Rhodopseudomonas palustris: one gene and its partner. The protein of the gene in region 2 interacts with the protein of the main gene of each other region in a pairwise test. Links are inferred from orthologs where the notes say so. Each region holds a gene or a part of one and is shown on either strand. Other genes may lie near its edges.

What was found.
Region 1: the proteins of SR870_RS18680 (region 2) and def interact in binary tests that used the Escherichia coli proteins (3 or more experiments, as listed by UniProt). The link is inferred for Rhodopseudomonas palustris from one-to-one orthologs.

Annotation. Positions count from the first base shown.
Region 1 is NZ_CP140155.1:4,515,498-4,518,250, reverse strand. It holds def (peptide deformylase), read right to left. Parts: upstream 1,765-2,753; coding sequence 1,237-1,764; downstream 1-1,236. Other genes in the region: SR870_RS20445 (DNA recombination protein RmuC), read left to right, coding at 1,914-2,753; fmt (methionyl-tRNA formyltransferase), read right to left, coding at 229-1,161; truA (tRNA pseudouridine(38-40) synthase TruA), read right to left, coding at 1-115. UniProt on the Escherichia coli protein: Removes the formyl group from the N-terminal Met of newly synthesized proteins. Requires at least a dipeptide for an efficient rate of reaction. N-terminal L-methionine is a prerequisite for activity but the enzyme has broad specificity at other positions.
Region 2 is NZ_CP140155.1:4,130,298-4,136,061, reverse strand. The notes cover bases 1,167-3,986. They hold SR870_RS18680 (aspartate-semialdehyde dehydrogenase), read left to right. Parts: upstream 1,167-1,969; coding sequence 1,970-3,004; downstream 3,005-3,986. Other genes in these bases: SR870_RS18670 (carbonic anhydrase), read right to left, coding at 3,926-3,986; SR870_RS18675 (TIGR00645 family protein), read left to right, coding at 3,237-3,794; SR870_RS18685 (hypothetical protein), read right to left, coding at 1,167-1,812. In the rest of the region: leuB (3-isopropylmalate dehydrogenase), read left to right, coding at 1-284; SR870_RS18690 (hypothetical protein), read right to left, coding at 450-845; more of SR870_RS18685, read right to left, coding at 1,009-1,166; more of SR870_RS18670, read right to left, coding at 3,987-4,570; SR870_RS18665 (CoA ester lyase), read left to right, coding at 4,754-5,632.

The sequences.
Region 1 (2,753 bases), 380 kb from region 2 along the record:
AGGTCGCCAGCGCGGCGGCCTCCAGCGCGCCCTGCACCGACGGCAGCGTCGGCTGCAACTGCCAGCCGCAGAACGGCGCGCCGTCATATTCGATGGTGAGTTTGTAGCGGGGCATGACCCTGTTCGGTGTCATTGCCGGGCTTGACCCGGCAATCCATCATTCAAGAGAGATTTGTTTCGAGGAAGGATGCGCGGGTCAAGCCCGCGCATGAGGCGTGCAACGCTCGACTACCCCACCCGCGCGCCCGCCGCGATCGGCGTGCCGCGCAGAAACTCGTCGGCCTGCATTGGCTGCTTGCCGGCGCGCTGCAATTGCTGCACGCGGATCGCGCCGTCCGCGCAGGCGATGGTGAGACGGTCGTCGAGCACCTCGCCGGGCGTGCCGCGGCCGTCCGCGAGCGCGCAGCGCAACACCTTCACCCGCACCACCTCGCCGTCGATCGGCAATTCGCACCACGCGCCCGGAAACGGCGACAGGCCGTGAATGTGGCGCAGCACCGCCTGCGCCGGCCGGGCGAAATCGATTTTCGCCTCGGCCTTATCGATCTTGGCGGCGTAGGTGACGCCGTCCTCGCTCTGCCGGGTGAGTTGCAGCCCGCCGCGCTCCAGCGCCGCCATCGCCCGCACCATCAGATCGGCGCCGAGCCGCGCCAGCGAATCGTGCAGATCGGTGACGGTCATCGCATCGGTGATGGCGATCCGCTCCGCCATCGCGACGTCGCCGGTGTCGAGCCCGGCGTCCATCTTCATCACCATCACGCCGCTCTCGGCGTCGCCCGCCATGATCGCGCGGTTGAGCGGCGCAGCCCCCCGCCAGCGTGGCAGCAGCGAGCCGTGCAGATTGTAGCAGCCGAGCTTTGGTGCATCCAGGATCGCCTGCGGCAGAATCATGCCGTAGGCGACGACCACCGCGGCGTCGGCCTCGTGGCTGCGGAACTCCGCCAGCGCGTCGTCGGTCTTCAGCGTCTTCGGCGTCAGCACCGGAATCCCGAGCCGCTTGGCCTCCTGCGCCACCGGACTGTCCTGCAGCTTCATCCCGCGCCCGGCGGGCTTCGGCTCGCGGGTGTAGACCGCGGCGATGTCGTGCCCGTGCCCCGACAAAGCGAGCAGCGTCGGCACCGCGAAATCGGGCGTGCCCATGAAGACGAGGCGAAGCGGCATGGCGTGAGGGTCCCAGGTCTGGGCCGACGAAGGGCCGGGCGCCGCAATGCGTCGGCCGGTCATCTGCGCAAGCGCTCAGACGTATTTGATACCGCGCTTGGCGGCCTTCTCGAACTTGCGGACCACCATCGCGCGCTTCAGCTTCGACAGATGGTCGACGAACAGCACGCCGTTGAGGTGGTCGATCTCGTGCTGGATGCAGGTCGCGAACAGCCCGTCGGCGTCCTCTTCCTTCACCTGCCCGTCGAGATCGGTGTAGCGGATCCGCACCGTCTTCGGGCGTTCGACCTCGGCGTAGTATTCGGGGATCGACAGGCAGCCTTCCTCGTAGACGTTCAGCTCGGCCGACGCGCCCACGATCTCCGGATTGATGAAGGCGCGCGGATCGCTCTGGCCGTTGCCCTCCTTGCGCACGATGTCCATCGTGATCAGCCGCACCGGCTCGGCGATCTGAATCGCCGCCAGCCCGATGCCGGGCGCCTCGTACATGCTCTCGAACATATCGTCCGCGAGCTTGCGGATCTCCGGCGTCACCTCGGCGACGGGCTTGGAGATTTCACGCAGCCGCTTATCGGGCAGGATGATGATTTCGCGCAGGGCCATGGCGGCGATTTAAGGCGCGCGCGCTTTGCGGTCAATCCGGGACCGACCGGAGGCTCTGCCACTTTCGGCGCGGGCCGGCTTAAAGATCTGTTCAGCGTGATGTTCTCTCTTCGTTCGCAAATGCCGTGCGATCTGCTACGGTCCGGCCGATGCACGAGATTCTGTTCACTCTGGGCGACGCCCCGGTCAGCGTCGGCGCCGCGCTGGTCGGCACCGGTACGATGGCGTTGCTGTTGCTGCTGGCCATCGTGCTGGTGATCGCGCGCGGGCTGCAGGGCGGCGGCGCCGCGGCGCTGGAGCAGGCTCGCCGTGCGTCGGACCTGGAGCAGCGACTGTCGGACCTGATCCGGTTCCAGAGCGAAGCCAACGGCCGCGTCGATGCGATGGGCCGAGCGTTGGCCGGCAGGCAGGCCGAGATGGCGCGTGCCGTCAGCGAGCGGCTCGACAATGTCAGCCACCGCTTCGGCCAGTCGATGACGCAATCGACGCGCCACACCATGGAAAGCCTGCAGGCGCTGCACGAGCGGCTCGGCATCATCGACCGCGCGCACGAGAACCTCACCGAGCTGACCGACCAGGTGACGACGCTGCGCGACGTGCTCGCCAACAAGCAGGCGCGCGGCGCATTCGGCCAGGCGCGGATGGAATCGATCGTGCAGGACGGCATGCCGAAGGGCGCCTACGCGTTCCAGTACACGCTCTCGACCGGCAAGCGCCCGGATTGCGTGGTGTTCCTGCCCGACCAGCGGCCGCTGTGCATCGACGCCAAGTTTCCGCTGGAAGCCGTCACTGCGCTGCGCGAGGCGCGGACCGACGACGAGAAGAAGGCGGCGTCGCAACGGCTGCGGATCGACGTGATGCGCCATGTCGGCGACATCGCCGACAAATACCTGATCCCCGGCGAGACCCAGGACACCGCGCTGATGTTCGTGCCGTCGGAATCGGTCTATGCCGAAATCCACGACGGCTTCGACGACGTCATCCAGAAG
Region 2 (5,764 bases):
CCACCGGCAAGCGCAAGGCGATGTACGAGCCGGTGCACGGCTCGGCCCCGGACATCGCCGGCAAGGGCATGGCCAATCCGGTGGCGATGCTGGCCTCGTTCGGCATGGCGCTGCGCTATTCGCTCGACATGGGCGAACTCGCCGACAAGCTCGACGAAGCCATCGCCGTGGTGCTGGCCCGCGGCCTGCGCACCGCCGACATCAAGAGCGAAGGCTCGACCGTGGTGTCGACCAGCCAGATGGGCGAAGCCATCGTCCAGGAGATGCAGGCGCTGCACGGCTGAGCCGTGCGGCGATCCCCTTTGTAGGGTGGGCAAAGCGAAGCGTGCCCACGCGAAGGCCGACTACGTGGGCACGCCGCTTCGCGGCTTTGCCCACCCTACGGCGCAGACCCATAAAAAATGCCCGGCTGAGCCGGGCATTTTCGTATCGGTGGACGTTCGCGCCGCTCAATACAGCGGGAAGCGCTCCGGGTAGCCGCCGAGGTCGGAGGCCGGGTTGAGCGGCTGGCGGTCGAGCGGGCGCTGGCCGTTCTGCCGGGCGAACGAGGTGCCGGGCGGGAAGGCGTAATCGGAGAATTTGCGATCGCCCGGCAGCACTTCGGTGCCGGCGTCGAGCCAGGAGCGCTTGGTGATGTAGACGCGGGTGCGCGGGCCGGACTGATACGACACGTTCGGACCGCGATCGCCGTAGCGGACCTGGTCGTTGCTGCGGTAGCGCTTCGACTGCTGCGCGTCCGCCGATTCGACGCCGATCGCCACCACGGCCACCGTCGCGAGCAGCACCGCAAACGCCTTCGCGCAGGTCTTGGCGCAGGTTTTGACGGCTGGGAATTTCAGGGTCATCGGGTCCTCATCGGCAGGCGCATTGCGAATTACGCCTCTTTCTAGCCGCCAGCGGGGCCGCGCCACAAGGTCAATCCGGCCACACCGAGCGCAAATATGCAATTCCGGGCTTGCCGGAATGTTGCATGGAATCCAACGGTTAAACGACGCGTGCGATTCGCTGTCAGAATGCGCCGCGGAGACGCGGATTCTGCGCGCCGAACACCCAGTCGGCACGGGCCGCCTGCCCGGGCGCCGGAGTGCAGCCCTGCCGGCGCAATTCGGCGTGGGCGAAGGTGTCGGCCAAAGCCGCATCGCCGCCGGCGGTCAGCAGCACCAGCCGGTCCAGCATGCAGGCGGCCGCGGCGCGCCGCTGCGGCAGGCTGTCGCCCTGGCAGGTCCAGCCGGAGATGCGCAGCGCCGCGTCGTCGATCCGCCTGAAGAAGCCGAGGCAGCGGGTCGATGGCCCGGCGAGATCGAACAGCGTCACCGGCCCGAACTTGCTGTCGATCAGGCCGGCCGGCTGCGCGCTCTCGGCGCGCTCCGCACCGATCCGGGCGGCAAGGTCGGCGGCCGCGTCCGGCACGCCGTGCGCCTCGTCGCCGAGCCGGTACAGCTCGATCTCGACGGCCGGCGCCTGCCCGGGGGCGGCCCAGCGCAGGACGTCCTTGCGGCCGCCATCCGGATGCCGGAGGATTTCGGTGCTCGCGACGGCGCCGGGCAGGTCGATCTGGCTGACGGCGAAAGCGGGATGCGAGTGCGTCGCCACGCTCCAGGCCGGCCGGTCGCCGGGCGTGGTGGCGGCACTGATCGCGGCGTCGGTCAGCGGATTGGCGGCGGTGAAGATGATCAGCCCGATCAGCGCCAGCGCGCCCACATAGGCCAGGATGCGCATCACGGTTTCGCGGCATTCGTCGGCGAAGCTGCGCAGGGCCGGATGGATCCGGTCCTGGGGAGACGCGGCCCGGAGGGCCGGATTCGATCGCATCGGCAAGGCTCCGGGCACCACTCGCGGAAGGATGGAAATTACGGAGAAAAGCGCGGGCAGGTATCAAGTTGTGTCAGCGGCGTTTCTCGCATAGAAGCGCTGACTTCTCCTTGCTGCGGCGTGCCGCGGCGGAGCAAATTCCTTCGGAGAGTGAACGATGGGTTACAAAGTCGCGGTAGTGGGTGCGACCGGCAATGTCGGGCGCGAAATGCTCGCCATTCTGGACGAACGCAAGTTCCCGGCGGACGAGGTGGTGGCGCTGGCGTCGCGCCGCTCGATCGGCGTCGAGGTCAGCTACGGCGACAGGACCCTGAAATGCAAGGCGCTGGAGCACTACGATTTCAGCGACATCGACATCTGCCTGATGTCGGCCGGCGGCGCCGTGTCGAAGGAATGGTCGCCCAAGATCGGCGCCCAGGGCGCGGTGGTGATCGACAATTCGAGCGCGTGGCGGATGGATCCGGACGTGCCGCTGATCGTGCCCGAAGTGAACGCCGCGGCCGCCGCGGGATTCACCAAGAAGAACATCATCGCCAATCCGAACTGCTCGACCGCGCAGCTCGTGGTGGCGCTGAAGCCGCTGCACGATCACGCCAAGATCACCCGCGTGGTGGTGTCGACCTATCAGTCGGTGTCGGGCGCCGGCAAAGAGGGCATGGACGAACTGTTCTCGCAGACCAAGGCCGTCTACACCAACCAGGAACTGATCAATAAGAAATTCCCGAAGCGGATCGCCTTCAACGTGATCCCCGAGATCGACGTGTTCATGGAGGACGGCTACACCAAGGAAGAGTGGAAGATGATGGTCGAGACCAAGAAGATTCTCGATCCCGCCATCAAGCTGTCCGCCACCTGCGTGCGGGTGCCGGTGTTCGTCGGCCATTCCGAGGCGGTCAATATCGAGTTCGAGAACCCGATCTCCGCCGACGAGGCCCGCGACATCCTGCGCAGCGCGCCGGGCTGCCTGGTGATCGACAAGCAGGAGCCGGGTGGCTACGTCACGCCGTATGAAGCCGCCGGCGAGGACGCGACCTATATCAGCCGCATCCGCACCGACCCGACCGTCGACAACGGCCTGGTGCTGTGGTGCGTCTCCGACAACCTGCGCAAGGGCGCGGCGCTGAACGCGATCCAGATCGCCGAAGTGCTGATCAACCGCAAGCTGATCACCGCGAAGCAGAAAGCGGCGTAGTTCGACTTGGTCGGGTGGGCAAAGCGCGTAGCGCGTGCCCACGCACGATCGGGCAATGTGACGCATGGGCACGGCGCTTCGCGCCTTTGCCCACCGTACAGATCTTGCATCCTACAGATCTTGCAATGGCCGGGGCTCGTCCCCGGCCATTTGCATTCACGGTGCGCAACGGTACTGACGCGAGCGCGCCGCCGCGCTAGGCTGGTGCAGCTTCATTGCCCCCGGCCGCATCATGACCGACAAACCCGATCCGCCGATCTCCACTACCAAACGCATCGAGCGCGGTTTCGAGACCGTGCTGTTCAACAGCCGCTGGCTGATGGCGCCGTTCTATTTCGGCCTCGTGCTCAGCCTGCTGGTGCTGCTGTATAAATTCGTGGTGCTGCTCGGCGAACTGATCCTGCACGCCACCCTCGCCAAGGAATCCGACATCATCCTCGGCGTGCTCAGCCTGATCGACGTGTCGCTGACCGGCAACCTGGTGCTGATCGTGGTGTTCTCCGGCTACGAGAACTTCGTCTCCAAGATCGATCCGCGCGATCATCCGGACTGGCCGGAGTGGATGACCAAGGTCGACTTCGCCGGGCTGAAACAGAAACTACTCGCCTCGATCGTGGCGATCTCGGCGATCCAGGTGCTGAAGGCGTTCATGAATCTCGACGCCGGCTATGACAGCACCAAGCTCGGCTGGCTGATCGGCATCCATCTGGTGTTCGTGGTCTCGACCCTGGTGATGGCGCTGTCCGACCGCTGGGGCGGCCACGGCGGCGACGACAAGGCCGGGCATTAGCGGGCAGTGTCAGTAGGGTGGGCAAGAGGCGCGAAGCGCCGTGCGCACGCGAGCGTCTGTGTTCGTCGCATCGTCCCGCGTGGGCTTCGCTCCGCTCAGCGCCACCCTACGGCCGGGGCGGCGTGCGTGCCTCACCCGCGCGGGACGGCGGGGCGGAATTCCTTGCTGTCGGGATCGAGCACGAACAGATCGCCGGCGGCGACGCCGAAATAGGCGCCGTGCAACTGGATCTTGCCGCGCTCGACCTGGATCTTGATGCACGGGAAGGTCATCAGGTTTTCGAGGCTGCGATGCACCGCGGCCTTTTCGATCCGGGTACGGAAATCCTGCTGACTCTCGTGGTCGCGCTGCTCCACCACTTCGCCGGGCTTGACGAACATCGACATCCAGCGGCCGATGAAGTCGCTCTCGGTCAGCGGCGGGGTCTTGTCGGTGAAGGCCTTGATGCCGCCGCACTGGGCGTGGCCGAGCACCACGATGTGCTTGACCTTGAGCACCTGCACGGCGAATTCCAGCGCAGCGGAAACGCCGTGGGCGCCGCCGTCGGGCTCGTACACCGGCACCAGATTGGCGACGTTGCGGACCACGAACATCTCGCCCGGGCCGGCGTCGAAGATCACCTCGGGCGAGACCCGCGAATCGCAGCAGCCGATCACCATCACTTCCGGCGATTGACCGCGCTCCGAGAGCTCGCGGTAGCGGCTCTGCTCGGTCGGCAGCCGCTGCGTCCGGAACGCTTCGTAGCCCGCGATCAGGGATTTCGGAAACGATGTCATCGGCGCGGTACCTCCTGGGGGACGAGTGTGTCGCGTATTCGAGCGGAACCGGATCTGCGACCAGGATACGCGCGCGCCTGATCCTGCCCGCATAATCACAGGATGCGGTCGCGAACAAGTCTTCCGGCGCGCGGGCCGAAATGATATCGCCATCGTTTTCCGGGCACTGATGGGGACAGACCGATGATCCGACCGCGCCGCAGCCTGTTGTTCATGCCCGGGTCGAATGCGCGGGCGCTGGAGAAGGCGCGCCTTTTGCCCGCCGACGGCCTGATCCTCGACCTCGAGGACGCGGTGGCGCCGGACGCCAAGGCCACCGCGCGCGACCAGATCGCCGCCGCGGTCGCCGCCAAGGGTTACGGCCACCGCGAGGTGCTGGTGCGGATCAACGCGCTGGATTCGCCCTGGTGGCTCGACGACATCGCGATGGCCGCCAAGGTCAAGCCGGACGGCATCCTGGTGCCGAAGGTGTCGAGCGTGCAGGATCTGACGGCGATCGCCGACCGGCTCAGCGACCTCAACGCCGACATGGCGATCCGGGTCTGGATCATGATCGAGACCGCGCGCGGCGTGCTGCACGCCGAGGAGCTGGCGGCGCAGAGCCACGATTCCGAGATGCGGCTGGCCGGCTTCGTGTTCGGGCCCAACGACATTTCGCGCGAGACCGGCATCCGGATGCTGCCGGGCCGCCCCACGATGATCCCGATGATCACCCACTGCGTTCTCGCCGCGCGGGTCCACGGCCTGGTCGTGCTCGACGGCCCCTACAGCGACATCGCCAATGTCGACGGCTTCGCCCAGGAATGCGCCCAGGCGCGCGACCTCGGCTTCGACGGCAAGACGCTGATCCATCCCGGCCAGATCGACGCCTGCAACGCCACCTTCACGCCGCCGGCAGAGGACGTGGCGCAGGCCCGCGCCATCCTGGCCGCCTTCGAGCGCCCGGAGAACAAGGGCCGCGGCGCCATCCAGCTCGACGGCCGCATGGTCGAGCGCCTGCATGCCGAGATCGCCAGGAAGACCATCGCGATCGCCGACGCGATCGAACTGGCGGGGCGGTAACAGCAATCGTCATTCCGGGGCGCGAGCGAAGCTCGCGAACCCGGAATCCCGAAGTGTCCTGCGAGGTGCCCCGAACGTCTGGATTCCGGGTTCGCCGCTGTGCGGCGCCCCGGAATGACGGCGTTGGGGCGT